Regions from separate parts of the Pseudomonas asplenii genome, predicted to be linked through region 2. Evidence: predicted binding sites of a transcription regulator. Region 2 holds the regulator's gene; the other holds the start of a gene.

Region 1 (15,308 bases), 1.2 Mb from region 2:
AAGCCGTCCATCTCCACCAGCAACTGGTTGAGGGTCTGCTCGCGCTCGTCATGACCGCCGCCCATGCCGGCGCCACGGTGACGACCGACCGCATCGATTTCGTCGATGAAGATGATGCACGGTGCGTGCTTCTTGGCCTGTTCGAACATGTCACGAACACGGCTGGCACCGACACCGACGAACATCTCGACGAAGTCGGAACCGGAAATGGTGAAGAACGGCACTTTCGCCTCACCGGCGATGGCCTTGGCCAACAGGGTCTTACCGGTACCCGGAGGGCCGACCATCAGCACGCCGCGAGGAATGCGACCACCCAGGCGCTGGAACTTGCCCGGATCGCGCAGGAACTCAACCAGTTCACCCACTTCTTCCTTGGCCTCGTCGCAGCCGGCGACGTCGGACAGGGTGGTTTTCACCTGATCCTCGGAAAGCAGACGCGCCTTGCTCTTGCCAAAGCTCATCGGGCCACCCTTGCCGCCCGCACCGCCCTGCATCTGGCGCATGAAGAACATGAACACCGCAATGATCACCAGGATCGGAAAGCTGGCCACCAGCAACTGGGTCCAGATGCTCTGATGTTCCGGCTGCTTGCCTTCGACTACGACGTGGTTGTCCACCAGATCGCCAATCAGGCCGTTGTCCGGGATCCCCGGACGAATGGTCTTGAAGCTGTCGCCATCGTTGCGTTTGCCGGTGATCACAGGGCCGTCCACGACCACGCGCTCGACCTTGCCATCCTTCACTTGCTGGATGAAGTCGGAATAGTTGAGGGTCTGCGGCTCGTTAGGGCTGGAGAAGTTGTTCATCACCGTCACCAGGACAGCCGCGATGATCAACCACAGGATCAGATTCTTTGCCATATCGTTCAATTAACTACCCTCTGAAGCTTGCTCCGTTCGTGGTGCGCGCTTCGCATGATATTCACCGGCATAACTTACTACATTACCTACAGCTTCGCAGGCGCCGTCTGTAACCCTTTGTGAAACATTGACTACACAATATTCACTTATGTTCACGAGGCGAAATGCGAATTTCCTATCGCCCCCTTCAAAAACCTTGCTTTACTCAGTCCTCCCACGGAAACCGCGACCCAGCAGATACTGCTCACGGGAGCGATCGCGGGATGACACCGGCTTGCGTGTCTGGACCTTGTCGAACTGCTTGCGGAAATTCTTGTGGTACTCGTCGAAACCTTCGCCCTGGAAAATCTTGATCAGGAAATCCCCGCCAGGACGCAACACCCGACCTGCCAGATCCAGTGCCAGCTCGCACAGGAACATCGAGCGCGGCATATCGACTGCGGGCGTACCACTCATATTGGGGGCCATATCGGAAATCACAAGGTCTACCTCTGAATTTCCGAGCGCCTCGAGGATCTGCGCCAGTACCGCGTCCTCGGTGAAGTCACCCTTGATGAAGGTCACATCCGGGATGCTGTCCATATCCAGGATATCGGAAGCGATCAGACGCCCCTTGCCACCAATCAGACGACTGGTCACCTGCGACCAACCACCGGGCGCCGCGCCCAGGTCGACCACGGTCATGCCGGGACGGATCAGCTTGTCCTTCTCCTGAATCTCCAGCAGCTTGTAGCTGGCACGGGAGCGGTACCCATCTTTTTGCGCCATTTTGACGAATGGGTCGTTGAAATGCTCTTTCAGCCAGTTTTGGCTGGTCTTGGAACGGGCCACGGGCCACCTCGAAAAATAGTCGAATCGCGATTAACTGGGCGGTCCCGGACTCGCTCGGGTAAACTAGCCGCCATTTTTTACAAGATCAGACGCAGGGGTCAGATTATGCCGCTCACTCAAGAGCAGAAGAAACAGTACAAATCCATTGGCCACCATCTGAAACCAGTATTGACTGTGGCTGACAACGGTTTGACTGAAGGTGTGCTAGCCGAACTCGAGCGCGCACTGAACGATCACGAACTGATCAAGGTCAAGCTCAACATCCTCGACCGCGAGCAGCGCCTGGCGCACATCGCGCAGCTGTGCAAGACCGGCAAGGCAGACCTGGTACAGGTCATCGGCAAGATGGCGCTGATCTATCGCCGCAACTTCGACGTCAACAAGCAACTGTCGAACGTTCATCGCTTCAAGTGATCACGACACCGGTCAAGGGTACGCTTCGCGTGCCCTGCCATCCTCGCCCGGAACGGACTGCAGCACCAGCACCAGGCCCGACAGGCCGAGCACCAGGTAACTGAACAACTGCCAGCGCAAGGCTTGCGGTTGCCAGTAGCGTACCGCGAAATACATCGCGCACGCGTACAACGCCATCAACAGCAACTGCCCGCGAGTATCGCGCCAAAGGCTCGTACGACCTTCGGACAGCAGCAGCACCAGGACCTGCACGATCACGCAGATCGCTGCAAATCCCACCAATAAGGCGCCTAGCTGAGCGCTGATCTCTTCGATCAGCAGCGGTGCCAGGCCGATTTGCGTGAGGACTGGCAACAGCCCCACATGCAATAACCACAAGCCGCCGACCCAGAGCATCTGGGCCAGTTGCCAGAGCATGGCGCCCGCGCGTAGCGGGCGCCTGCGTTCAGATGTGACGGACTGCGACAATCTCGTACTCGATCACGCCACCAGGCGTCTTGACGGTCACGACATCGCCTTCATCCTTGGCGATCAGGGCGCGAGCGATGGGCGAACCCACCGAAATCTTGCCCTGTTTGATATCAGCCTCATCCTCACCCACGATGTGATAGGTCACGCTTTCGTCGGTTTCGACGTTGGCGATCTCCACCGTGGTGCCGAAAATCACCTTGCCGGTGTGCGGGATGGTCGTGACATCGATGACCACCGAGTTCTGCAAACGGCCTTCGATATCGCGGATCCGCGCCTCGACCATACCCTGCTGCTCGCGGGCAGCATGGTATTCGGCGTTTTCCTTCAGGTCGCCCAACTCACGGGCCGTGCCGATATCCTGGCTCAGCTTGGGACGGACGACCTTGGTCAGGTGAGCGTGCTCATCTTCCAGGGCCTTGGCACCCTGAACAGTCATGGGGTACTTGGTTATGCTCATGCCTTCAATCCTGCGTGTAGATCCTGCAAGCGACGGACGGTCTTCTCGGGACCGAACTTGAGCGCTTCGCAAATAGCTTCGCCAGCAGCAATGGTGGTTGTGCAGTAGATCTTGTGCTGCAGCGCATTACGACGAATGGAGTACGAGTCGGCAATCGACTGGCGACCTTCGGTCGTGTTGATGATCAGGGTGACTTCGTCATTCTTGATCATGTCGACAACGTGCGGACGACCTTCGGTCACCTTGTTGACCCGGCGCACTTTCAGGCCTGCCGCTTCGATCAGCTTGGCGGTACCGGCGGTCGCAACCACTTCGAAGCCCAAGTTGATCAGATCACGGGCCACGCCCGCAACCAGTGGCTTGTCGTCGTCACGCACGCTGATGAACGCTGTACCGCCAGTCGGCAAGACTTCGCTGGCACCCATCTGCGCCTTGGCGAAGGCTTCACCGAAGGTGTCGCCCACACCCATCACTTCACCCGTGGACTTCATCTCTGGGCCAAGGATCGGGTCGACGCCAGGGAATTTGGCGAATGGGAACACCGCCTCTTTCACGCTGTAGAAGTTCGGAATGATTTCCTTGGTGAAGCCCAGTTCCTTCAGGGTCTTACCGGCCATCACGCGGGCAGCGATCATGGCCAGGGACACACCGATGCACTTCGACACGAACGGCACGGTACGCGAAGCACGCGGGTTCACTTCGATGACGTAGATGTCTTCGCCCTGCAGAGCCAACTGCACGTTCATCAGGCCGATAACGCCCAGCTCCAGGGCCATTTTCTTGACCTGCTCGCGCATCTCGTCCTGGATGTGCGCCGGCAGCGAGTACGGTGGCAGCGAGCACGCCGAGTCACCGGAGTGAACACCCGCCTGCTCGATGTGCTGCATGATCGCGCCGATCACCACGTCGGTGCCGTCACTGACCGCATCCACGTCCATCTCGATGGCGCAGTTGAGGAAGTGATCCAGCAGCACCGGACTGTCGTTCGACACCTGGACCGCTTCGCGCAGATAGCGCTTGAGTTCTTCTTCCTTGTAGACGATTTCCATCGCCCGGCCGCCCAGCACGTAGGACGGACGCACCACCAGCGGGTAACCGATCTTGCCCGCCGCACGCACGGCTTCGTCTTCGCTGCGCACAGTGGCGTTCGGCGGTTGACGCAGGTTCAGGCGCTCGACCATCTGCTGGAAGCGCTCGCGGTCTTCGGCACGGTCGATGGCGTCAGGGCTGGTACCGATGATCGGTACGCCGGCCGCTTCCAGGGCACGCGCCAGTTTCAGCGGGGTCTGGCCGCCGTACTGGACGATCACACCCTTGGGCTTCTCGACGCGGACGATTTCCAGCACGTCTTCCAGGGTCACTGGCTCGAAGTACAGGCGATCGGAAGTGTCGTAGTCGGTGGAGACGGTTTCCGGGTTGCAGTTGACCATGATGGTCTCGTAGCCGTCATCGCGCAGTGCCAGTGCCGCATGCACGCAGCAGTAGTCGAACTCGATGCCCTGGCCGATACGGTTCGGACCGCCACCCAGGATCATGATCTTGTCGCGAGTCGACGGGTTGGCCTCGCACTCTTCCTCGTAGGTCGAGTACAGGTAGGCGGTGTCGGTGGCGAACTCGGCCGCGCAAGTATCGACGCGCTTGTAGACCGGGAACACTTCCAGCTTCTGGCGATGGGTACGCAGGTTCTTCTCGGTCACACCCAGCAGCTTGGCCAGACGTTGGTCGGAGAAACCCTTGCGCTTGAGGCGGAACATCAGGTCGCGGTCAATGGAGGACAGACCGAGGGTCTTGACGCGCTCTTCTTCCTTGACCAGGTCTTCGATCTGCACCAGGAACCAGGGGTCGATCATGTTCATGCCGAAGATTTCTTCGACGCTCAGGCCGGCGCGGAAGGCGTCCGCCACGTACCAGATACGCTCGGCGCCCGGCACGGTCAGTTCGCGCTTGAGCACGCCCATGCTTTCCGGGTTGCTCAGGTCGACCTTCTCGTCCAGACCGCAAACGCCCACTTCCAGACCGCGCAGGGCTTTCTGCAGGGACTCCTGGAAGGTCCGGCCGATAGCCATCACTTCACCCACCGACTTCATCTGAGTGGTCAGGCGCGCATCAGCCTGGCCGAACTTCTCGAAGGCAAAGCGTGGCAGCTTGGTCACAACGTAGTCGATGGACGGTTCGAAGGACGCCGGGGTCTTGCCGCCAGTGATGTCGTTCGACAGCTCGTCCAGGGTGTAACCCACGGCCAGTTTGGCAGCGACCTTGGCAATCGGGAAACCGGTGGCTTTCGAAGCCAGGGCCGAGGAACGGGATACCCGCGGGTTCATCTCGATGACGACCATGCGGCCGGTGTCCGGGCAGATACCGAACTGCACGTTGGAACCGCCGGTTTCCACGCCGATCTCGCGCAGTACCGCCAGGGAGGCGTTACGCAGGATCTGATATTCCTTGTCGGTCAGGGTCTGTGCCGGAGCAACGGTGATCGAGTCACCGGTGTGCACGCCCATCGGGTCGAAGTTCTCGATGGAGCAGACGATGATGCAGTTGTCCTTTTTGTCGCGGACAACTTCCATTTCGTATTCTTTCCAGCCGATCAGCGATTCGTCGATCAGCAGTTCCTTGGTCGGCGACAGGTCCAGACCACGGGCACAGATTTCTTCGAACTCTTCACGGTTGTAGGCGATGCCGCCGCCGGTGCCGCCCATGGTGAAGGACGGACGGATGATGCATGGGAAGCCGAGCTTCTCGAGAACCGCATTGGCCTCTTCCATGCTGTGGGCGATACCCGAGCGCGGGCACGCCAGGCCGATGGACTTCATGGCCTTGTCGAAACGCGAGCGGTCTTCGGCCTTGTCGATGGTGTCGGCGTTGGCACCGATCATCTCTACGCCGAACTTTTCCAGGATGCCTTCGCGCTCCAGGTCCAGGGCGCAGTTCAGGGCAGTCTGGCCACCCATGGTCGGCAGCAGGGCGTCTGGACGCTCCTTCTCGATGATCTTGGCGACGGTGCGCCATTTGATCGGTTCGATGTAGGTCGCATCCGCCATGGCCGGGTCAGTCATGATGGTCGCCGGGTTGGAGTTCACCAGGATGACGCGGTAACCCTCTTCGCGCAGGGCTTTACAGGCCTGGGCGCCGGAGTAGTCGAATTCGCAGGCCTGGCCGATGACGATCGGGCCAGCACCAAGAATCAGGATGCTTTTAATGTCTGTACGTTTTGGCATGGGTTTGTCACTCAAATCCGCGGGTCAGTCGGCAAGCCGTTGAACAATCCTTGAAGTTGCCAGGGGGCCGCCGCCATGCGGGGCCGCCCTGGGCATTCAGGCAATCAACGGCGCTTGGCCATCTCATTGATGAAGCGATCGAACAGCGGTGCCACGTCATTCGGGCCCGGGCTGGCCTCAGGGTGGCCCTGGAAGCTGAACGCGCTCTTGTCGGTGCGCTCGATGCCTTGCAGCGAACCGTCGAACAGCGACTTGTGGATCGCCCGGACGTTGCCTGGCAGGGTCGCTTCATCCACGGCGAAACCGTGGTTCTGGCTGGTGATCATGACGACACCGGAGTCCAGATCCTGTACCGGGTGGTTGGCACCGTGGTGGCCGTGACCCATCTTGATGGTCTTGGCGCCGGACGCCAGGGCCAGCAGTTGGTGACCCAGGCAGATACCGAACACCGGAATCTCGGTCTCGAGGACTTCCCTGATCGCCTGAATGGCGTAGTCGCAAGGCTCCGGATCGCCAGGGCCGTTGGACAGGAACACGCCGTCCGGCTTGAGCGCCAGGGCTTCGCTCGCTGGCGCCTGGGCCGGCAGCACGGTGACGCGGCAGCCGCGCTCGACCAGCATGCGCAGGATGTTCGACTTGATCCCGTAGTCGTAGGCGACCACATGGTAAGGCAGATCAGCGGCATCGATGGTCGCGTGACTGTCGGTTTTCAGGTCCCAGACCGTCGAACGCCACTCGTAGGATTTCTCGGTGCTGACGACTTTCGCCAGGTCCATGCCCTTCAGACCAGGGAAACCACGCGCTGCGGCGATGGCCGCTTCCTCGGTAATGTTGTCGCCGGCCAGGATGCAACCGTTCTGCGAGCCTTTTTCGCGCAGGATGCGGGTCAGGCGACGGGTGTCGATACCGGCGATGGCAACAACGTTGTTGGCCTTCAGGTAATCCGACAGGGACAGGGTGTTCCGCCAGTTGCTCGCCACCAGCGGCAAGTCGCGGATGACCAGGCCAGCCGACCACACACGGTTGGACTCGGCGTCTTCCGGCGTGGTGCCGGTATTGCCGATGTGCGGGTAAGTCAGGGTAACGATCTGTTGGGCATAGGAAGGATCGGTAAGGATTTCCTGATAGCCGGTCATTGCGGTGTTGAACACCACCTCACCAACGGTCTGGCCGTCGGCTCCAATGGCTTCGCCGCGAAAAATGCTGCCATCAGCAAGGGCGAGTATGGCTGGCTTAGTCAAGAAGACCTCCCGTAAATAAAGCCTGAAAGGGCGATCGCAGGTTGTAAAAAAGCGGAGTGACGTATGGACACGTCACCCCGCTTTTTTCACTGAATTATTCTGCGCGCTTTTAGTGGACACACTAAAGCTGTAGCTTACAGAAAAAGGCTTTTTTAATCCACCGCTAATGAGCCTTGAAGGCCAGGAAATGCGACAGGACGTCGCGAAGCGGTTTGAAAGGCATGCAACACAATAAGCAATGCACTCACGTGCTTACTGCACGCGCCAACATTCTACTGCATGCATCACGACTGCAGGAGCAGGCGCACCAGAAACAGGTGCGCCACTTACCTCAATGCAGGTCAAGCACATCCTGCATGTCGTACAGGCCGGCCGCCTTGCCATCCAGCCAAAGCGCCGCACGTACGGCACCCTTGGCGAAGGTCATGCGACTCGAGGCCTTGTGGGTGATTTCCAGACGCTCACCCTCGGTAGCGAACAAGACGGTGTGATCACCCACCACGTCACCACCGCGCACGGTGGCAAAGCCGATGGTGTCACGTGCCCGCGCACCGACATGCCCTTCACGGCCATAGACCGCAACCTTCTGCAGATCACGCTCCAGCGTATCGGCAATCACCTCGCCCATACGCATGGCGGTACCCGAAGGCGAATCGACCTTGTGCCGGTGATGCGCCTCGATGATCTCGATATCCGCATCCTCACCCAGCACCCGAGCGGTCAACTCAAGCAGTTTCAGCGACAGATTGACACCGACACTGAAGTTGGCAGCGAAGACAATCGGAATATCCTTGCCCGCCTCCACCAGCAACTGCTTCTGCTCGGCATTCAAACCGGTCGTACCGATCACCATGGCCTTGCCAACCTTGCGGCAGAACGCCAGGTTCTTCAGCATCACTTCCGGCAGAGTGAAGTCGATCAACACGTCGAACTCTTCAGCCACCTTGTCCAATGCATCGGACAACGGCACGCCGATCCGCCCCAGCGAAGCCAACTCACCGGCGTCGGCACCGACCAGCGAACTCCCCGGGCGAACCACGGCAGCCGTCAGACCGGCAACCGGCACCTGCTGCTGCACCGCCTCGATCAGAATCTTGCCCATGCGCCCGGCGGCGCCCATCACAGCTATACGTCGCATGCCACGCTCCTTACAGGTCGCCGAAGAAGCGCTTCATACCCTCGAACCAACCGCTGGCCTTGGGCGAGTGGGAACTGTCGACATCCAGCGAGGCACGGAACTCTTCCAGCAACTCACGCTGACGACGACTCAGGTTCACCGGCGTTTCGACAGCCACCCGGCACATCAGATCACCCGCACCACCGCCACGCACCGGAGCAACACCCTTGCCGCGCAGACGGAACTGCTTGCCGGTCTGGGTACCTTCCGGAATTTTCAGCTTGACCCGGCCATCAAGGGTCGGCACTTCCAGCTCACCACCGAGGGCGGCATCGACGAAGCTGATCGGTACTTCGCAGTACAGGTGCTTGCCGTCGCGCTGGAAAATATCGTGCTCACGTACGTTGATCACCACATACAGGTCGCCGGTCGGGCCACCCTGGGTGCCCGCCTCGCCTTCGCCCGACAGACGAATGCGGTCGCCGGTATCGACGCCCGACGGCACCTTGACCGACAGCGTCTTGTACTCTTCCACACGACCCTGACCATTGCAGGAATCGCACGGATCGGAAATGATCTTGCCCTGACCATGACAGCGCGGGCAGGTCTGCTGCACCGAGAAGAAACCCTGCTGCATGCGCACCTGACCAATACCACCACAGGTCGGACAGGTCACCGGCGAAGAACCCTTCTTCGCGCCGGAACCGTCGCACGGCTTGCAGTTGACCAGGGTCGGAACACGGATATTCACGGTGGTGCCGCGAACCGCTTCTTCCAGGTTCAGTTCCAGGGTGTAGCGCAGGTCACTGCCGCGCTGAGCACCGCCACGGGAACCGCCGCGACCGCCACCGAAGAAATCGCTGAACACGTCGCCGAAGATATCGGAGAAGTTCTGCCCGCCGAAGCCGGCACCACCGCCACCCATGCTCGGATCGACACCGGCATGCCCATACTGATCGTATGCCGCACGCTTGCTGGAGTCGGACAGCACTTCATAGGCCTCGTTGGCCTCCTTGAATTGCTCTTCCGCAGCCTTGTCATCCGGATTGCGGTCCGGGTGATATTTCATCGCAAGACGACGATAAGCCTTTTTCAGCTCCGCCTCGCTGGAGCCACGCTCGACCCCCAATACCTCGTAATAGTCACGCTTTGCCATAAATTGCCCCTGAGGCCAGCACCCGAGCGTTGTCGCATGCTGTAAAAATTTGCGTACTCCAGACACGCCAACGCGGGAGCAAGCTCCCGCGCGGCGACATCCTACCAGTCACCGCTTAAATGCAGTCAACCGGCCGACCAACAAGCAGAATTACTTGTGGTCTTTGACTTCTTCGAACTCGGCATCGACGACGTCATCCTTGTGCGCTTCTTCCTGGGCAGGCTGCGCACCGGCTTCAGGCTTGGCACCCTGTTCGGCGTACATCTTCTGCGCCACAGGCGCGGACACCTTGGACAACTCCTCGACCTTGGCGTCGATGGCAGCCTTGTCGTCGCCCTTCACGGCGGCTTCCAGGGCAACCACGGCCGCCTCGATCGCGGTTTTCTCTTCCGCGGTCACTTTGTCGCCAGCGTCGGCCACCATTTTACGAGTCGAGTGCACCAGTGCGTCGCCCTGGTTGCGCGCGGCAGCCAGCTCTTCGAACTTGCGGTCTTCCTCGGCATTCAGTTCGGCATCGCGAACCATTTGCTGGATTTCTTCATCCGACAGACCCGAGTTGGCCTTGATGGTGATCTTCTGCTCTTTGCCAGTGGCCTTGTCCTTCGCACCAACGTGCAGGATGCCGTTGGCGTCGATGTCGAAGGTCACTTCGATCTGCGGCACGCCACGTGGCGCTGGCGGGATCTCGGACAGGTCGAACTTGCCCAGCGACTTGTTCTGCGCGGCTTGCTTGCGCTCACCCTGCAGGACGTGGATGGTCACGGCGCCCTGGTTGTCGTCGGCAGTCGAGAACACTTGCGACTTCTTGGTCGGAATAGTGGTGTTCTTCTCGATCAGCGCGGTCATCACGCCACCCATGGTTTCGATACCCAGGGTCAGCGGGCTGACGTCCAGCAGCAGAACGTCCTTCACGTCACCGGCCAGTACCGCGCCCTGGATAGCCGCGCCCATGGCGACAGCTTCGTCAGGGTTGACGTCCTTGCGAGCTTCCTTGCCGAAGAATTCGGTCACCAGCTTCTGCACCAGTGGCATACGGGTCTGACCGCCGACCAGGATCACGTCGTTGATCGAACCGACGTCGATACCGGCGTCCTTCAGAGCAATACGGCAAGGCTCGATGGTGCGCTGAACCAGGTCTTCCACCAGCGACTCCAGCTTGGCGCGGGAGATCTTCACATTCAGGTGCTTCGGACCGCTCGCATCGGCAGTGATGTAAGGCAGATTGACGTCGGTCGACTGCGCGGACGACAGCTCGATCTTGGCCTTTTCAGCCGCCTCTTTCAGGCGCTGCATTGCCAGCGGGTCACCCTTGAGGTTCATGCCGCTTTCTTTCTTGAATTCGTCGACGAGGTAGTCGATCAGACGGATGTCGAAGTCTTCACCACCGAGGAAGGTGTCGCCGTTGGTGGCCAACACTTCAAACTGGTGCTCACCATCGACTTCAGCGATCTCGATCACGGAAACGTCAAAGGTACCGCCACCCAGGTCATACACGATGACGGTGTGGTCGCCCTTGGCCTTGTCCATACCGTAAGCCAGAGCAGCTGCGGTCGGTTCGTTGATGATGCGCTTGACGTCCAGACCGGCGATACGACCGGCGTCCTTGGTGGCCTGACGCTGGCTGTCGTTGAAGTAGGCCGGAACGGTGATCACCGCCTCGGTCACGGACTCGCCGAGGTAATCTTCGGCGGTCTTCTTCATCTTCTTCAGGATTTCAGCCGAAATCTGTGGCGGTGCCATCTTCTGGCCGTTCACTTCGACCCAGGCATCACCGTTATCAGCCTTGGCGATCTTGTACGGAACCATCTTGATGTCTTTCTGTACGACTTCTTCGTCGAACTTGCGACCGATCAGACGCTTTACCGCGTACAGGGTGTTGTGCGGATTGGTCACTGCCTGACGCTTGGCCGACTGACCGACCAGGATTTCGCCATCGTTGGCGTATGCAATGATCGACGGCGTGGTCCGAGCGCCTTCGGCGTTCTCGATCACCTTGACGTTGCCGTTTTCCAGAATGGAGACGCAGGAGTTGGTAGTCCCCAGGTCGATACCGATGATTTTGCCCATTTCACTCTCCCGAAACTTGGATTTTTTTGCCGCAGTGGTTATGGCCAACTGTGGTAGCACTTAAACGCTTGACTTATAGATGGGGTCGCTACGACCGATTTCAAGCCTGCTCGTCGATAGTCGGCGAAACCGGTGCAACCGCCTTGCTCACCACGACCATGGCCGGGCGCAGCAGACGACCGTTGAGCTGGTAACCCTTCTGGAACACCTTCAATACGCTGTTGGGCTCGACGTCGGCGCTTTCCTGCATGGCCATTGCCTGGTGCAGCGAAGCATTGAAGGGTTCGCCATGGGGATCGATGGCTTCCAACTGGTGACGCTTGAAGGTGTCCTGGAACATCTTCAGGGTCAGCTCGATACCTTCGCGCATCGGACGGATGCTCTCGTCATCCGGGTTGGACAGTTCCAGACCGCGCTCCAGACTGTCGAGGATCGGCAGCAGGTCACCGGCAAATTTTTCCAGCGCGAACTTGTGCGCCTTCTCGACATCCTGCTCGGCACGGCGGCGAACGTTCTGCAGGTCGGCAGCTACGCGCAAGCTCTGATCCTGTGCGGCGGACAGTTGCTCTTCGAGTGCCTGCACGCGGCTTGCCAAGTCATCGCTCGAAGCGTCGGCAGCCTGAGTGGCTTCTTGATTTTGCGCATCCAGATTCTGTTCGTCAGCCATAAAAACCTCCTTTCAATATCGTCCGCGAGCGTGGCTCACGCTTCTGCCCCCGTATATGGGGCCGCATTTTCCAGGTTCAAGTGGCGAGAAATGCAGCCACGCCGATCGAAGGACAGATACATCGCCGATCGCGCTAAAAAAACCGGACATTCAAGCGAATCGAACTAAGGCCAGGCATTGTCAGGCAAACCGAAACCACTGTATAAATAACCATATCCAACCCTGGGAGCGGCCTTCATGCTGGTGCACCTGTCCGTACACAATTACGCAATCGTCGAGCACCTCGATCTGGAACTGGATCGCGGGATGAGCGTCATCACCGGCGAAACCGGTGCCGGCAAGTCGATCATGCTCGATGCTCTCGGCCTGACCCTGGGTGATCGTGCCGACAGCGGTGTGGTGCGCCCCGGGGCGGACAAGGCCGACATCCTGGCCACCTTCGACCTGCAGGACATCCCGGAAGCGCGCCACTGGCTCGTCGAACGCGACCTGGACAACGAAGGCCCCTGCATCCTGCGCCGGGTCATCACCGCCGAAGGACGCTCGCGTGGCTATATCAATGGCTCGCCCTGCCCCCTTGGCGACCTCAAGGCCCTCGGCGAACTGCTGATCGACATTCACAGCCAGCACGAACACCAGTCCCTGCTCAAGACCGACACCCACCGCCGTCTGCTCGACGAGTACGCCGGCGCGACCGACCTCGCCCGCCAGGTACAGCTCGCCGCCCAGCGCTGGCGCCAGACCCGCCAGGAGCTTGAACGCCTGTCCAACTCCAGCGACGAACAACGCGCCCGCCACCAGCTGCTCAGCTACCAGTTGGAAGAACTGGAAAACCTCTCCCTCGGTGAAAACGAACTGGAGGATCTGGAGCAGGAACACAAGAACCTGACCAACGCCGAAACCCTGCTCGGCGTTTGCCGGCAAGTGGTCGAGCAATGCAGTGAAAGCGATTCGGGCAACGTACTCAATGCTCTCACCACCTGCCTGAATCGCCTGACCAGCGTCAGCAACGGCTCCGGTGCACTGGGCGAAGCCGCCAACCTGCTGGCCAGCGCGCAGATCCAAGTAGAAGAAGCGGTTGGCGAACTGAACCGTTTCGTCGATCACTTCGATGCCGATCAGGGTCGCCTGCAGCAACTCGAAGAGCGCCTGGATGCGATCTACACCCTGGCCCGCAAGCATCGTATCCAGCCGACCGAAGTGGCGACCCTGCAGCAGAAACTGCTGGACGAGATCGAAACCATGAACGCCAACGACGAAGCCGTCGAGCGCCTTGGCGAAGAACTGGCCGCCTATGCCCGACACTATCAGGAACGCGCCCAGGAACTCAGCGAGCTGCGCCGACAGGCCGCCACCGGCCTGGCCAGCGCGGTCGAACAGGAAATCCAGCGGCTGGGGATGCCCGGCGGTCGCTTCAACATCGAACTGCACGCCAATGCCAGTGACGAACCGCTGCCTTATGGGCTGGAGCAGGTCGAACTGCTGGTCAGCGCCAACCCGGGCCAACCACTGAAAGCCCTGGCAAAGGTCGCCTCGGGCGGTGAGCTGTCACGTATCAGCCTGGCCATCCAGGTGATCACCGCGCAGACCTCACGCATCCCGACCCTGGTCTTCGACGAAGTGGACGTCGGTATCGGCGGCCCGACCGCAGAAATCGTCGGCCAACTGCTGCGACGCCTCGGCGACCGCGGACAGGTACTGACCGTTACCCACCTGCCGCAAGTTGCCGCCCAGGGCCATCACCACCTGTTCGTACACAAGGTGCGCGGTAGCGATGCAACGCATACGGCAGTGTCCAAGCTGGGCAAGACCGAACGGGTCGAAGAGGTTGCCCGCATGCTCGGCGGCATCGACCTCACCAAGGAATCCCTGGCTCACGCGAAGAAGATGGTGGTGACCGCCAAAAGCTGAGCGACAACCCGAATCCGAACCAGAACATTTCATGTAACAAAAAAACGAAGGCGACCCTGCGGTCGCCTTCGATCGTTTCACCGGACCTGAATCCGTACGCCAGAATTACCTCTTCTTGCGTACGTACAGCACCAGGTTGTGATCCACCAGCTCATAGCCATGCTGCTCGGCGATAGCGTGTTGGAGCTTCTCGATTTCCGGGTTGATGAACTCGATGACCTCACCGGAATCCACGTTGACCATATGGTCGTGGTGGCCGCCGTCCGCCAGCTCGAATACCGCATGCCCCCCATCGAAGTTGTGACGGACTACCAGCCCGGCCGCTTCGAATTGGGTCAATACACGGTAAACCGTCGCCAGACCGACATCCTCGCCAGCCTCCATCAACGCCTTGTAGACATCCTCGGCGCTCATGTGACGCTGCTCGGCAGAATCGAGCATCTGTAGAATCTTGACCCGTGGCAGAGTCACTTTTAAGCCAGCTTTGCGTAGTTCGCTATTTTCAACCATGGTCAGCTTTCTCGCGGATGCTGCTTCGCAGCTTCTCTTAATGCGGGTATGATCGGGGTTTACGTTGTCCCAGCCAAGATAGTGGAAGTCGCCCACCGATGCAAAACACCAAGCTCTTGCTAACCAGTTTCACCTTAGTGGGACTGCTCGCACTCGCCGGTTGTTCATTCCCCGGGGTTTACAAAATCGACATCCAGCAGGGCAATGTCGTCACGCAGGACATGATAGACCAGTTACGTCCCGGAATGACCCGGCGGCAAGTACGGTTTATCATGGGCAACCCTCTGTTGACCGACACGTTCCACGCCAATCGCTGGGATTATTTGTACAGCCTGCAACCCGGTGGCGGTGAACGCCAACAGGAACGTGTCAGCCTGATTTTCAGTAA
Region 2 (15,308 bases):
AATGCGCGACTGTCATCCTTCATCACACAAAATCGCCCCTGAAAAATCCATACCTCGACGCAGACCAGTAAATACGCGGGCTCCAGGGCGCCTTATTTTGGTGCAAACTCCATCAGTTGTCCGTAACCCTCCGAAACACCCGTACACTTGAGCACTACATAATCCCGAAAAAACCGCTATTTCTTGTCATAGCCACCACATTTACCTCTTCCTGCAATAGAGACAGTCTGCAACTGACAGGTGGCACTCCGGACCGTTACACTTGACGACTTTCGTCGCAACGCTGGAGCTCAACCTTCCGTGCCCGTTCTGCGCCTACCGCTACTGCCTGCTGCAACAGGCAAACAACACTGGGGCAACCTGCCCGGTGCCGCCCTGAGCCTGGCCATTGCCGAGGCTGCCAGCGCCGCCAGGCGCTTCACCCTGCTACTGACCGCCGACAGCCAGAGTGCCGAACGGCTGGAACAGGAGCTGAGTTTCTTCGCCCCCGATTTGCCGGTGCTGCATTTCCCGGACTGGGAAACCCTGCCCTACGATCTGTTCTCGCCGCACCAGGACATCATCTCCCAGCGCATCGCCAGCCTCTATCGGCTGCCGGAACTGGAACATGGTGTGCTGGTGGTGCCGATCACTACCGCCCTGCACCGCCTGGCGCCCACCCAATTCCTGCTCGGCAGCAGCCTGGTGCTGGATGTCGGCCAGAAACTCGACGTGGAGCAGATGCGTACCCGCCTGGAAGCAGCCGGCTATCGCTGCGTCGATACGGTGTACGAACACGGTGAATTCGCCGTGCGCGGTGCCCTGGTCGACCTGTTCCCGATGGGCAGCAAGCTGCCGTATCGCATCGACCTGTTCGATGACGAGATCGAGACGCTGCGCACCTTCGACCCGGAAAACCAGCGCTCCATCGACAAGGTCGACTCGGTGCGCCTGTTGCCGGCCAAGGAATTTCCGCTGCAGAAAGAAGCGCTGATCCGCTTCAAGGCGCGTTTTCGCGAGCGTTTCGACGTCGACTTCCGGCGCTGCTCGATCTTCCAGGACCTCAACAGCGGAATTACGCCCGCCGGTATCGAGTACTACCTGCCGCTGTTCTTCGAGGAGACCTCGACGCTGTTCGACTATCTGCCCCAGGACACCCAGGTGTTCTCGCTGCCGGGTATCGAACAGGCTGCGGAAAACTTCTGGAACGACGTGCGCAATCGCTACGAAGAACGTCGCATCGACCCGACCCGGCCACTGCTGCCGCCAGCCGAGCTGTTTCTGCCGGTGGAAGAGTGCTTCGCCCGCCTGAAAAGCTGGCCCCGGATCATCGCCAGCCAACAGGATGTCGAAACCGGCGTCGGCCGCGAACGCTTCGCCGCCCGCGAACTGCCGAACCTGGCGATCGAGGCCAAGGCCAACCAGCCACTCGCGGCGCTTTCCGGGTTCCTCGACCAGTTCCCAGGGCGCGTGCTGTTCACCGCCGAATCGGCCGGTCGCCGGGAAGTCCTGCTGGAGTTGCTCGAACGTCTCAAGCTGCGCCCGAAGACCGTCGACAGCTGGCCGGAGTTCGCCGCCGGCAAGGAACGCCTGGCGATCACCATCGCGCCGCTGGACGACGGCCTGGTCCTCGACGACCCGGCACTGGCGCTGATCGCCGAAAGCCCGCTGTTCGGTCAGCGCGTGATGCAGCGCCGGCGCCGGGAAAAACGTGCCGACGCCAACAACGACGCGGTGATCAAGAACCTCACCGAACTGCGCGAAGGCGCGCCGGTGGTCCACATCGATCACGGCGTCGGGCGCTACCTGGGCCTGGCGACCCTGGAAATCGAAAACCAGGCCGCCGAGTTCCTCACCCTCGAATATGCCGAGGGCGCCAAACTCTACGTGCCGGTGGCCAACCTGCACCTGATCGCCCGCTACACCGGCAGCGATGATGCCCTCGCGCCGTTGCACCGACTGGGTTCGGAAACCTGGCAGAAGGCCAAGCGCAAGGCCGCCGAACAGGTCCGCGACGTTGCCGCCGAGTTGCTCGACATCTATGCCCGGCGCGCCGCCCGCGAGGGTTATGCGTTCAACGACCCGAAAGCCGACTACGCCACCTTCAGTGCCGGCTTCGCCTTCGAGGAAACCCCGGACCAGCAGACCGCCATCGAGGCCGTGCGCGCCGACATGCTCGCGGCCAAACCGATGGACCGCCTGGTTTGCGGCGACGTCGGTTTCGGCAAGACCGAAGTGGCCATGCGCGCCGCCTTCATCGCGGTGCACGGCGGTCGGCAAGTGGCGATCCTGGTCCCCACGACCCTGCTCGCCCAGCAGCACTACAACAGCTTCCGCGACCGTTTCGCCGACTGGCCGGTGACTGTCGAGGTGATGAGCCGCTTCAAGTCCGCCAAGGAAGTCAGCGCCGCCGTGGCCGACCTCGCCGAAGGCAAGATCGATATCGTCATCGGCACCCACAAGCTGCTGCAGGACGACGTGAAGATCAAGAACCTGGGCCTGGTGATCATCGACGAGGAACACCGCTTCGGTGTGCGCCAGAAAGAACAGCTCAAGGCCCTGCGCAGTGAAGTCGACATCCTCACCCTGACCGCCACGCCGATTCCGCGCACGCTGAACATGGCCGTGTCGGGCATGCGCGATCTGTCGATCATCGCCACCCCGCCGGCACGCCGGCTGTCGGTCCGCACCTTCGTCATGGAGCAGAACAAGAGCACGGTCAAGGAAGCGCTGCTGCGTGAGCTGCTGCGTGGCGGCCAGGTCTATTACCTGCACAACGACGTGAAAACCATCGAGAAGTGCGCCGCCGACCTCGCCGAACTGGTGCCGGAAGCACGTATCGGTATCGGCCACGGGCAGATGCGCGAGCGCGAACTCGAACAGGTGATGAGCGACTTCTACCACAAGCGCTTCAACGTGCTGATCGCCTCGACCATCATCGAGACGGGCATCGACGTACCGAGCGCCAATACCATCATCATCGAACGCGCCGACAAGTTCGGCCTGGCCCAGTTGCACCAGTTGCGCGGCCGGGTCGGACGCAGTCACCACCAGGCCTATGCCTATCTGTTGACGCCGGGTCGCCAGCAGATCACCGCAGACGCGGAAAAGCGCCTGGAAGCGATCGCCAACACCCAGGACCTGGGCGCCGGCTTCGTCCTCGCCACCAACGACCTGGAAATCCGCGGTGCCGGCGAACTGCTGGGCGACGGCCAGAGCGGGCAGATCCAGGCCGTGGGCTTCACGCTGTACATGGAAATGCTCGAACGCGCGGTCAAGGCCATCCGCAAGGGCGAACAGCCGAACCTCGACCAGCCGCTCGGTGGCGGGCCGGAAATCAACCTGCGTCTGCCGGCACTGATTCCCGAAGACTACCTGCCGGATGTGCACGCGCGCCTCATCCTCTATAAACGCATCGCTTCGGCGACCGATGAAGAGGGTCTCAAGGATCTGCAGGTGGAAATGATCGACCGCTTCGGCCTGCTGCCCGAGCCGACCAAGAACCTGGTACGCCTGACGCTGCTCAAGCTGCAGGCCGAGCAATTGGGGATCAAGAAGATCGATGGCGGCCCGCAGGGTGGACGCATCGAGTTCACCGCAGACACGCCGGTCGATCCGCTGGTGCTGATCAAGCTGATCCAGGGGCAACCCAACCGCTATAAATTCGAAGGTGCCACGTTGTTCAAGTTCATGGTGCCGATGGAACGCGCGGAAGAACGCTTTAATACACTGGAGGCGCTATTGGAGCGCCTCACCCCGAAATCTGCCTGATAAGGACGCCGTATGCGCCTGATCCCATCGCTGGCCGTGTTGTTGGCCCTGCTTGCTCCGACCGCCTTTGCCGATGAGCCGTACCAGGTCGAAATGATCCTGGTGCGACAGAACCTCGAACAACCCTTCCAGAGCCAGCCGGCTCCGGAAGACTGGGCCAAGGGCGCGAAAGCGGTTACCGCCGCAGACGAGCGCACGCCCAGCCTGAACGACATGGTTGCCAAGCTCGAGGCCAGCGGCAACTACGAGGTGCTGCTGCACAAAGCCTGGCAACAGAATCTCAGCGACCAACCGAGCATCGTCTCGATCACTGCAGGCAATGAGCAGTTCGGCCAGTTCCCGGTGGAGGGCACCTTGAGCCTGACCCTCAAGCGCTTCACAGAAGTGCAGGCACAGTTCTGGGTCAACCGCTTCGATGGCAACGGCGTGGTCAATGACAGCGAACGCCTGAATCAGACCAGCCAGACCAAGAACGGCCAGCTCAACTTCCTCGACAGCGGCCATCTCGCCCTGTTGCTCAAGGTGACCTCGCTGAACGCCTCGAAACGCGAAGCCCCGTCGCAGAACCTGGACCAGTGAAAACGCAATGCCCTCGTCCCTGACGCCCGTCATGACGAAGCCGCTTGCACCCTCATGGGTCAGCCGCTTCAAGGAACAGAGTCTGGAACGCGGTCGACGCTATGCGATCGAGAACCGGGTGCGGATCGTCGAAGCCGGCGACAGCACCATTACCGCCAGTTGCGAGGGCTCTGGCGGGAATGTCTACCGCCAGACCATCCATCTTCGCGAGTCAGCCAAGGGCACCCTGCTGATCGTCGATGCCGCTTGCACCTGCCCGGTCCGCCACAACTGCAAACACACCGCTGCGGTACTGCTGAAAGTCGAGGAAACCCTCGCCTACCCGGCCGCCGAGAAGGACGCCGCACTGCTCGAAAAGCTCCAGGCGGTGCTCAACTCGCGACCGCCACCGCCGCCCCAGCAACGGCTCGACGACGTCACTCCGGTACCAAGACTGTGGCTGGCGAGTGTCGAGTTCAGCGCCTTCGAACCCCGCAACGGACGCATGCAACGCTATATCCAGCACCGTGCGGCGCTGTCCTTCAACTACTTGGGTGAATACGTCAGCGGCCAGAAAAACGCCGATATCATCCAGCGCCAGGAGCACCAGAGCCTGCGCATCAAGCGCCAGACCGAAGCGGAAAAGGCCTGTCGCGAACACCTGCGCCGGCTCGGCTTCAAAATCGCCACCCGGCAAAGCAAGGCCCTGCCGGAAAGCGCCGGCGAACTGTACGAGATGGTCAACGACAGCGCCTGGCTGAACTTCACCCTCAACGAACTGCCGAGCCTGCGCGAGCTGGGCTGGGAACTGCAGATCGACGAGGATTTCGGCTTCGACCTGAGCACCGTCGACGACTGGTACGCCACCGTCGATGAAGCCCCCGAGCGCGACTGGTTCGACCTTGAGCTGGGCATCATCGTCAATGGCGAGCGCCTGAGCCTGCTGCCGATCCTGCTCAACCTGATGCGTTCGCATACCGAACTGCTCAACCCCGAGCGACTGGCCCGGCGCCGCGACGACGAACTGATCCTGGTGAACATCCCCGCCTCGCCCAGCGGCAGCCACGGCCCACTCCAGGTCGCGCTGCCCTATGGACGGCTCAAGCCGGTACTGACCACCCTCGGCGAGTTCTACCTGGAAGAACCCGGCAGCACCACGCTGCGCCTGAGCAAGGCCGACGCCACCCGGCTCAATCCCCTCGACGGGCTGCCGCTGCGGTGGGAAGGCGGTGCACAGATCCGCAGCCTGGCGCAACGGTTGCGCGATATCCGCGAATACAGTGCCAGCCCTCCCGCTGGTCTGAACGCCACGTTGCGGCCCTATCAGCAGGAGGGCCTGAGCTGGATGCAATCACTGCGGCAGCTGGAGGTCGGTGGCATCCTCGCCGACGACATGGGCCTGGGCAAGACCCTGCAAACCCTGGCGCACATCCTCAGCGAAAAAAACGCCGGACGCCTGGACCGCCCGTGCATGGTGGTGATGCCCACCAGCCTGATCCCCAACTGGCTCGACGAAGCCGCGCATTTCACCCCGCAGCTCAAGGTCGTGGCGCTGTATGGCACGGCGCGCAAAAAGCATTTCGAGCAACTGGGCGACTACGATTTGCTCCTCACCACCTACGCCCTGCTGCCCAAGGACATCGAAAAGTTCAAGGCCCAGCCGCTGCACGTGCTGGTGCTCGATGAAGCGCAATACATCAAGAACCCCGGCAGCAAGGCCGCCCAGGCGACCCGCGAACTCGATGCACGCCAGCGCCTGTGCCTGAGCGGAACGCCGCTGGAAAATCACCTGGGCGAACTCTGGTCGCTGTTCCACTTCCTGCTGCCGGGCTGGCTGGGCGATGCCAAGAGCTTCAACCGCGACTACCGCGTGCCCATCGAGAAACACGCCAGCGAAGTCCGCCTGCAGCATCTGAACGGTCGCATCAAACCCTTCCTGCTGCGCCGGACCAAGGAACAGGTGGCCACCGAACTGCCGCCCAAGACCGAAATCATCCACTGGGTCGAACTCAACGAGGCGCAGCGTGACGTCTACGAGACCATGCGCCTGGCCATGGACAAGAAGGTCCGCGACGAAATCACCCGCAAGGGCGTGGCCCGCAGCCAGATCATCATTCTCGAGGCGCTGCTCAAACTGCGCCAGGTCTGCTGCGACCTGCGCCTGGTCAATGGCGCCACCCTGCCAACCCGCGGCAGCGCCTCCGGCAAGCTCGACAGCCTGATGGACATGCTTGAGGAACTGTTCGCCGAGGGTCGGCGCATCCTGCTGTTCTCGCAATTCACCTCGATGCTGTCGCTGATCGAGGCAGAACTGCAAAAGCGCCATGTCGCCTATGGCTTGCTGACCGGCCAGACCCGCGATCGACGCACGCCCGTGAAAGACTTCCAGAGCGGCAAGCTGCCGATCTTCCTCATCAGCCTCAAGGCCGGCGGGGTCGGCCTGAACCTGACAGAAGCCGACACGGTGATCCACTACGACCCGTGGTGGAACCCGGCGGCGGAAAACCAGGCAACGGACCGAGCCTACCGGATCGGCCAGGAAAAGCCGGTATTCGTCTACAAGATGATTGCCCGAGGCACGGTCGAGGAAAAGATCCAGCACCTGCAACAGGAGAAATCCGACCTGGCCGCCGGCGTGCTCGACGGGCGCCAGGCCGGAGATTGGCAGTTACAGAACGAGGACATCGAAGCGCTGTTCGCGCCGCTGCCGGACAAGAAAGCCGGGCGCTGAGCGTCCCTGAAAGCTTCGCGGGCAAGCCCGCGAATAGACCCTCAACCGCACCACAACTCAATCGATGAGCTGAGCGTCCCGCAGCGCCCCCAGCGCCTCCAGCCAACGCGGCTCCTGGCGATAATCGGTCCGCGCAAAACCCTGCCCGCGCATCCGCGCAATCCGCGGCGACGGCGTCACCTTGAGCCGCTGCGCCGCACTCAGGGCCAGCTCCGCCGCAGCACGATCATTGCACACCAGCCCCATGTCGCAACCGGCCGACAACGCCGCCTCGATACGGCTGGCGGCATCCCCAACCACATGGGCACCGGCCATGGACAGGTCATCACTGAAAATCACCCCGTCAAACTGCAGCTCGCCCCGCAGAATCTCCTGCAACCAGCGCCGCGAGAAGCCGGCAGGTTGCGCATCGACCTGTGGATAAATCACATGGGCCGGCATCACCGCAGCCAACTGTTGGCTCAGCCGGGCGAACGGCACCAGGTCATGGGCTCGAATGGTTTCCAGGCTGCGCTCATCGACAGGGATCGCCACATGGGAATCCGCCTCGGCCCAACCATGGCCTGGGAAATGCTTGCCGGTAGCCGCCATGCCAGCCGCCTGCATGCCGCGAATGAACGCCCCGGCCAGCAAGGCCGCGCGCTCGGGATCGCCCTCGAAGGAACGACTGCCGACCACCGCGCTGCGCTGATAATCGAGGTCGAGCACCGGGGCAAAACTCAGGTCGAGCCCAACCGCCAGAACTTCCGTCGCCATCAGCCAGCCGCACTGTTCGGCCAGATACTCGGCATTCGGGTTGTCGGCAATCGCCCGCATCGCCGGCAACCGCACGAAACCTTGGCGCAGCCGCTGTACCCGGCCCCCTTCCTGGTCGACCGCCAGCAACAGATCGGGACGAATCGCGCGAATCGACGCGCTCAGTTCGCGAACCTGGCGCGGACTCTCGATATTGCGCGCAAAGATGATCAATCCGCCCACTTGCGGCTGGCGCAACAATTGGCGATCTTCAGCCGTCAGCCAGGTGCCGGCGATATCGACCATCAGGGAGCCTTGCAGGGCAGTAGTCATAAGGAGTCCTTGGAAAAAAGAGTCGTCGGAAAAACCGCCAGGCGCACACACGCGCTGCCGTGGAGCGCATCCGGCAGACGAACAGAAAAAAGGAAAGAGTGAAACGCAAAGGCATCGGGCATGGGCGGCAAGCTTAGCGGATCAAGGCCTGCGCGCCCACCCGAATGCGTTACGCCTTGACGACAGGCGCCGCCGATTTGTTGCGTGGGCGCAGTTGCGCGGCGGCCATGGTCTCGTCGGTCACACCGCTGTCGGCACGCATGCCGGCGGCGAGGAACGGCACCATCAGGCGCATCACGGTTTCGATCGAGGTGTTGACGCCAAAGTCGGTCTCGGCAATCGCCCGCAACGCCTTGATCCCGGACATGCTGAACGCCGCCGCACCGAGCATGAAGTGCACGCGCCAGAACAGCTCGATCGGCGGGATACGCGGGGCAGCGTCATTGACCAGCAGCATGTAGCGACGGAACACCTTGCCGTACATGTCTTCCAGGTAACGCCGCAGGTGACCCTGGCTCTGGCTGAAGGCCAGGCCGAGCAGACGCATGAAGATCGACAGGTCGTTGCCGCTGCGCGGCTGTACCACCAAGGCCTGTTCGACGAGGATTTCCAGCAGTTCTTCCAGGCTCGGCTTGACCTCCGGCCTGGCCTGGCGCCGCTCCAGTTCGCGATCAAGGCTGGCGCAGAACGGTCCGAGGAAACGCGAGAACACCGCCTGGATCAGGGCTTTTTTCGAGCCGAAATGATAATTCACCGCCGCGAGGTTGACCCCCGCCTTGCTGGTGATCAATCGCAACGAGGTCTCGGCAAAACCTTTTTCCGCGAACAATTGCTCGGCAGCATCGAGAATACGTTCAACGGTTTCCGACTGGGCCATGGCTATTCCGTCTGACAAACACTTGTTTGAAACATACGTTTCAGGCCACGGAATGTCAAGTCTGCCGGTCCATTCCCGGCCAGCCAGTCAGGTATTAAATCATAGAACCCGCGACCTGTTGTCCACCGCTCATGGCGCCTATCGATACCGCCTCCCGCAACCGTCCGGCGGGCACCTTGAAAAGGAGGATTGCCAAGCGCCTCGTACTGTATATAATTCCAGTCACTGTATAAAAAGACAGAGCCCATCGATATGCTAAAACTGACGCCCCGCCAAGCTGAGATTCTGGCTTTTATCAAACGCTGCCTGGATGACAACGGCTATCCGCCCACCCGTGCGGAAATCGCCCTGGAGCTGGGCTTCAAGTCCCCGAACGCGGCCGAGGAACACCTCAAGGCCCTGGCACGCAAGGGGGCGATCGAAATGACGCCTGGCGCCTCGCGCGGCATTCGCATCCCCGGCTTCGAAGCCAAGGCCGACGAATCCACCCTGCCGATCATTGGCCGGGTCGCCGCTGGCGCCCCCATCCTCGCCGAGCAGCATGTCGAGGAATCCTGCAACATCAACCCGACCTTCTTCCACCCTCGCGCCGACTACCTGCTACGCGTTCACGGCATGAGCATGAAGGACGTCGGTATTTTCGACGGCGATCTACTGGCCGTGCACACCTGTCGCGAAGCGCGCAATGGCCAGATCGTGGTGGCACGCATCGGCGAGGAAGTCACCGTCAAACGTTTCAAGCGCGAAGGCAGCAAAGTCTGGCTACTGGCGGAGAACCCCGAGTTCGCCCCTATCGAAGTCAATTTGAAAGAGCAGGATTTCGTCATCGAAGGCTTGAGCGTCGGCGTCATTCGCCGCTGAAGGAGGCATCATGCAATTCCAGACTCCGCAACATGCACAGTTGTCCTTGTTCGAAGCCTTCCTGGCGCAGCCACTGGCTCCTGTCCTCAAGGAAGTGATTGAGGCCCCCTGGAGCCCACAGCCCGAGGTGTTCAGCGAATTATCGTTGCGTGGCGGGAATTGCCTGAGCCTGCTGGCCCCCATTCTGCGTGAACTGAGCCAGGATCAGGATGCCCGCTGGTTGACCCTGATCGCCCCGCCCGCCAGCGTCACCCAGAGCTGGTTGCGCGAGGCCGGCCTGAACCGCGAGCGGATCCTGCTACTGCAACCGAGCAGCGCCCAAAATGCTCAGCAATTGGCCTGCGAGGCCTTGCGCCTGGGACGTAGCCATACGGTAGTCAGCTGGTTGAATCCGCTGGGCAGCAGCGCTCGCCAGCAACTGATCAACGCCGCTCGCAAAGGCGAAGCACAGAGCCTGAACATTCGTTTGGGTTGAAGCTTGGGCTAAAGAAGAGTCGAGAGGCACGCCAAACAGGCTCTTTGCACAGACTCACGAGGCTTCTCCAGGACAGAGAAGCCGATCAGGACCAACGTTTCATCACGCAACCGCACCGGAATCAGGCACGTCTATCAGTGAAGAACCCGCGGACCGTCTTCTTTGTCGATTTCGCCTTCCACCAAACGTCCTGCCATCTGCACACCCACGCTCAACATGGCCTTGGCCACCTCGACGTGCTGGCCCTGCAGGAACGCCTTGGCATCCTCAGAGAAATTCAGGGTGACCAGAGAACCTTCGTCCTCGGCTCGGCGCAGCTCGATACGGCCGTCCGGCAGCTCGACAATTTCTAGAAAGGACGTAGGCATAAGAGTCTGTTCTCCACGAAAGGCTAGTGGCCTGTACGGTCAATTCGAATTTGAACAGGCGAATTCAGCGTACGGGCCTCTAGTATCATACCAGTCATTCATGGCTACCCGCTCAAGTTCTCAACAGCTTTCGTTACGGCTTGATGAACAACTGACAGGCGGAACCTACCGTCCCTCGAAAGCGCTCAACATTCGCTGAGTCCGTCACGAAAGCGGATCGCCAACGCCTTGAGGTTCTGCCGCCAGCTTTCCAGCTCTTCACGCCCCAGTTCCGGAGCGGCCTCTGCATCCAGGCTGACCGCCTCGATCAATGGCTGCAAGACATCGCCCTTGGGCTTTCTTGGCGCCTGGGGCGGCAGATACAACGCGCTGTGCGCAGAGATCAGCCGGGCCAGCCAGGTTTGCGGGCTGTGTGCCAGCTCCACCAGTTCGGCCATTTCCGGAATGGCGATGGCTTCCAGCACCTCCCGGGTCAGCAACAGCTCCGCACGCGGGGCGCTGGCCTGGGGCAGACGGTAGAAACCGGCGATTTCATGGCACAGCCCGAGCAAGGCGCCATAGAGATGAAAGACCGCGGCTTCACGCTCGGCCTGAGTCAGCGCCAGCGCGTTCATCGCCCGGCTCTCTTCGGCCTTGCCAAGGGCTTCCAGGGCCAGGCCAGCATAGAAGATCTTCTGGTTGGTACGGGTATAGAGTTCGTTGGCCATGAAGGCGCACTCCCAAAAAGAGACCACACGCAACCCCCTTGCAGGAGCAGGGCTTGCCCGCGAATGGGTCCTCAAGGACGCCAAAAGCTTCGCGGGCAAGCCCTGCTCCTACAGGGATTTGCATCACCAGGCACCTGCATCAAGTCCTGGGCTTGCATCAGGCCCTGGACCCGAGAAGACCAGAGCCCAAGGGGCAACCGAATCAGGCGCCCTGACGCTTGTCTTCCACCTTCCACTTGCCACTGTCGTAGAACGCCTTCCAGCCGGTCGGCTTGCCCTCGACCTCGGTCTGCACGTACTGCTCCTTGGTCTTGCGGCTGTAGCGGATGACCGCCGGACGACCGTCCGGGTCCTTCTGTGGTGCTTCACAGAGGAAGTGATACTTCGGATCGATTTCTGCCTTGTGCGGAACGATCTCGAGTACCAGCGGCGCACGGGTCTCGCGGTTTTTCGGGAACTGGCTCGCCGCCAGGAACAGGCCGGACGCGCCATCACGCAGGATGTAGGTGTCGTCGACCTTTTCGCACTTGAGCTCCGGCATCTTCACCGGATCCATTTTCGGCGGGGCCGCATCACCGCTTCTGAGCAGCTTGCGCGTGTTCTTGCAGGTCGGGTTGGTGCAGCCGAAGAACTTGCCGAAACGGCCAGTCTTGAGCTGCATCTCGCTACCGCACTTGTCACACTCCAGGCTCGGGCCTTCATAGCCCTTGATCCGGTAGTTGCCCTCTTCGATCTCGTAGCCAGCACAATCGGGGTTGTTGCCACAGATGTGCAGCTTGCGCTTCTCATCCAGCAGATACGCATCCATTGCCGTGCTGCAGATCGGGCAGCGATGCTTGCCGCGCAGCACCAGGGATTCGGACTCACCCTCGTCATCCGCAGCGATCTCGTCACCCGGGACCAGGTTCACGGTCGCCTTGCAACGCTCTTTCGGCGGCAGGCTGTAGCCCGAGCAACCGAGGAACACACCGGTCGAAGCGGTACGAATCTGCATCGGCCGACCACAGGTCTGGCACGGGATATCGGTCATCACCGGCTGGTTGGCACGCATGCCGTGTTCCGCACTCTCGGCCACTTCGAGCTTCTTCTTGAAGTCGCCATAGAACTCGTCGAGCACGTTCTTCCAGTCACGTTCGCCCTGGGCCACGTCATCGAGGTTTTCCTCCATGCCCGCGGTAAAACCGTAGTCCATCAGGTTCGCGAAGCTTTCGGCCAGGCGCTCGGTGACGATGTCGCCCATCTTCTCGGAGTAGAAGCGACGGTTGTGCAAGGCCACGTAACCACGGTCCTGGATGGTCGAAATGATCGCCGCATAGGTCGACGGGCGACCGATACCGCGTTTTTCCATTTCCTTGACCAGGCTGGCTTCGGAGTAACGCGCCGGCGGCTTGGTGAAGTGCTGGCTCGGATCGAGGGTGATCAGCTTCAACACTTCGCCCTGGGCCATGTCGGGCAGGACATCGTCGTCGCCCGGCTTGCTCAGTTGTGGCAGTACCCGGGTGTAACCGTCGAACTTGAGGATACGGCCCTTGGCACGCAGCTCGAAGTCCCCAGCGGCAACGCTGACGGTGGTCGACAGGTATTGCGCCGGCAGCATCTGGCAGGCCACGAACTGGCGCCAGATCAGCTCGTAAAGCCGCTCGGCATCGCGCTCCATGCCCGACAGCTTGCTCGGGTCGGCATTGACGTCCGAAGGCCGGATCGCTTCGTGCGCCTCCTGGGCGCCTTCCTTGCTGCTGTAGACGTTGGGAGCGGCCGGCAGGTATTTCGCGCCGAACTCGCCTTCGATGTAAGTGCGCGCCATCGCCACGGCATCAGCCGAGAGGTTGGTGGAGTCGGTACGCATATAGGTGATGTAGCCGGCTTCGTACAAACGCTGGGCCATCATCATGGTCTTCTTCACCCCGAAGCCCAGGCGGTTGCTCGCTGCCTGCTGCAGGGTGGAGGTGATGAACGGGGCCGACGGCTTGCTGCTGGTCGGTTTGTCCTCGCGCTTGGCGATGGTGTATGCCGACGCCTTGAGCTTCTCCAGCGCCGCCATGGCCTGGGCTTCGTTCAGCGGCTTGAAGGCCTCGCCGTTTTCCCGTGCCACGTCGAAACGTACCTTGGCGCCCTTGGCGGTGCCGAGGTCGGCATGTACTTCCCAGTACTCTTCCGGGTTGAACGCACGGATCTCGCGCTCACGCTCGACCACCAGCTTCACCGCTACCGACTGTACGCGACCGGCGGACAGGCCACGGGCGATCTTCGCCCACAACAGCGGCGAAACCATGTAGCCGACCACACGATCAAGGAAACGCCGCGCCTGCTGAGCGTTGACACGGTCGATATCCAGCTCGCCAGGCGCCGAGAAGGCTTCCTGGATCGCTTTCTTGGTGATTTCGTTGAACACCACGCGCTTGTAGCGGCTGTCATCACCACCGATGGCTTCGCGCAGGTGCCAGGCAATGGCTTCCCCCTCGCGATCCAAGTCGGTTGCGAGATAGATGGTGTCGGCATCCTTGGCGAGCCGGCGCAGCTCTTCGATCACCTTCTCCTTGCCGGGAAGGATCTCGTAGCGGGCTTTCCAGCCGTGATCGGGGTCGACCCCCATACGCGATACCAGCTGTTTGCGTGCCTTCTCTTTGGCCGAGAGCACAGGCGCCTCGCCAGCAGCGGCCTTGCCACGCTTGGCGGCAGGCTCCTTGGCGGCGCTCGCGGAACCGCTGGTGGGCAGGTCTCGGATATGGCCGATACTCGACTTCACCACGTACTGGGTTCCCAGATACTTGTTGATGGTCTTGGCCTTAGCCGGGGATTCCACAATGACCAGCGATTTGCCCATGGATCGGAAAATTCCTGAATGCTAGAAGTGAGAGCGCAGCCCGCGACTGGCGCGGCACCGCTATATATAGTGGCAACAAGGTGAGGTCAAGCACAGGGTGCTGCGCGACCTGCCCTCATGCCTTGGAAAAAACACTCGGCTCGGCCTGCACCAAAGCAAAGCGTGGGACCCGTTCGCCGTCAACCTCGACCGACTCCAGGAACATGCTCAAAGGGCGCACCCAGAAGCCGTATTCGCCATACAGCGCCTGGTAGAACACCACTTCCTCCTCGGTCTCGGAATGCCGTGCCACGCTGAAAACGCGGTACTGCGGCCCCTTGTAGTGCTGATAGAGCCCGGGTTGCAAAGTCATGTATCGGCCCTCTTACAAAATAAAATAAAAAATTTCAGAAAAACAAAAACCGGGGCACCTGGCCCCGGTTTCCGTCACCGAAACGCTTAGACGCGTTCGAAGACGGTGGCAATGCCCTGGCCGAGGCCGATACACATGGTGGAAACCCCGAAGGTACCGCCATTCTGCTTCATCACGTTGAGCAGAGTGCCGGAAATCCGCGCACCGGAGCAACCGAATGGGTGACCCAAAGCGATGGCGCCGCCGTGCAGGTTAACCTTCTCGTCCATCTTGTCGAGCACTTTCAGATCCTTCAGCACCGGCAGGGCCTGTGCGGCGAAGGCTTCGTTGAGCTCGAAGAAGTCGATATCGGAAATCGACAACCCGGCACGCTTGAGAGCTTTCTGGGTCGCAGGTACAGGACCATAACCCATGATCGCCGGATCGACACCCGCTACCGCCATCGAACGAATCACCGCCAGCGGCTGGATCCCGAGATCCTGGGCACGCTGCGCCGACATCACGATCATGCACGAGGCACCATCGGTGATCTGCGACGAAGTGCCCGCAGTCACGGTCCCGCCCTTGGGGTTGAACGCCGGCTTCAGTGCCGCCAGGCTTTCCAGGCTGGTTTCCGGACGAATGGTCTCGTCGTAGTCGAAAACCTTCAGGAAACCCGCCTCGTCATACCCCTGCATCGGGATGATCTCGTCCTTGAACTTGCCTTCCACGGTCGCCTTGTGGGCGAGCCGGTGGGA

The links. The regulator LexA, encoded in region 2, represses DNA repair genes until DNA is damaged. The targets are predictions, from matches to a motif close to CTGTNTNNNNANACAG.
Region 1: a site for LexA is predicted at 12,698-12,713, ahead of recN (DNA repair protein RecN). Genes of this name have one in related genera too.

Annotation. Positions count from the first base shown of each region.
Region 1 covers NZ_LT629777.1:2,454,554-2,469,861, reverse strand. Annotated here, with positions in the region: gene ftsH (ATP-dependent zinc metalloprotease FtsH) at 1-860, opposite strand, end outside; gene rlmE (23S rRNA (uridine(2552)-2'-O)-methyltransferase RlmE) at 1,062-1,691, opposite strand; gene BLU37_RS11235 (YhbY family RNA-binding protein) at 1,797-2,105, shown strand; gene BLU37_RS11230 (MFS transporter) at 2,118-2,522, opposite strand; gene greA (transcription elongation factor GreA) at 2,551-3,027, opposite strand; gene carB (carbamoyl-phosphate synthase large subunit) at 3,030-6,251, opposite strand; gene carA (glutamine-hydrolyzing carbamoyl-phosphate synthase small subunit) at 6,356-7,492, opposite strand; gene dapB (4-hydroxy-tetrahydrodipicolinate reductase) at 7,824-8,630, opposite strand; gene dnaJ (molecular chaperone DnaJ) at 8,641-9,765, opposite strand; gene dnaK (molecular chaperone DnaK) at 9,916-11,832, opposite strand; gene grpE (nucleotide exchange factor GrpE) at 11,933-12,499, opposite strand; gene recN (DNA repair protein RecN) at 12,737-14,410, shown strand; gene fur (ferric iron uptake transcriptional regulator) at 14,516-14,920, opposite strand; gene BLU37_RS11180 (outer membrane protein assembly factor BamE) at 15,019-15,308, shown strand, end outside.
Region 2 covers NZ_LT629777.1:3,677,461-3,692,768, reverse strand. Annotated here, with positions in the region: gene mfd (transcription-repair coupling factor) at 301-3,750, shown strand; gene BLU37_RS16955 (CsiV family protein) at 3,763-4,329, shown strand; gene BLU37_RS16950 (DEAD/DEAH box helicase) at 4,361-7,039, shown strand; gene nagZ (beta-N-acetylhexosaminidase) at 7,097-8,095, opposite strand; gene BLU37_RS16940 (TetR/AcrR family transcriptional regulator) at 8,277-8,984, opposite strand; gene lexA (transcriptional repressor LexA) at 9,237-9,845, shown strand; gene sulA (SOS-induced cell division inhibitor SulA) at 9,856-10,320, shown strand; gene BLU37_RS16925 (hypothetical protein) at 10,455-10,688, opposite strand; gene BLU37_RS16920 (DUF6586 family protein) at 10,874-11,395, opposite strand; gene topA (type I DNA topoisomerase) at 11,598-14,219, opposite strand; gene BLU37_RS16910 (DUF1653 domain-containing protein) at 14,335-14,571, opposite strand; gene fadA (acetyl-CoA C-acyltransferase FadA) at 14,658-15,308, opposite strand, start outside.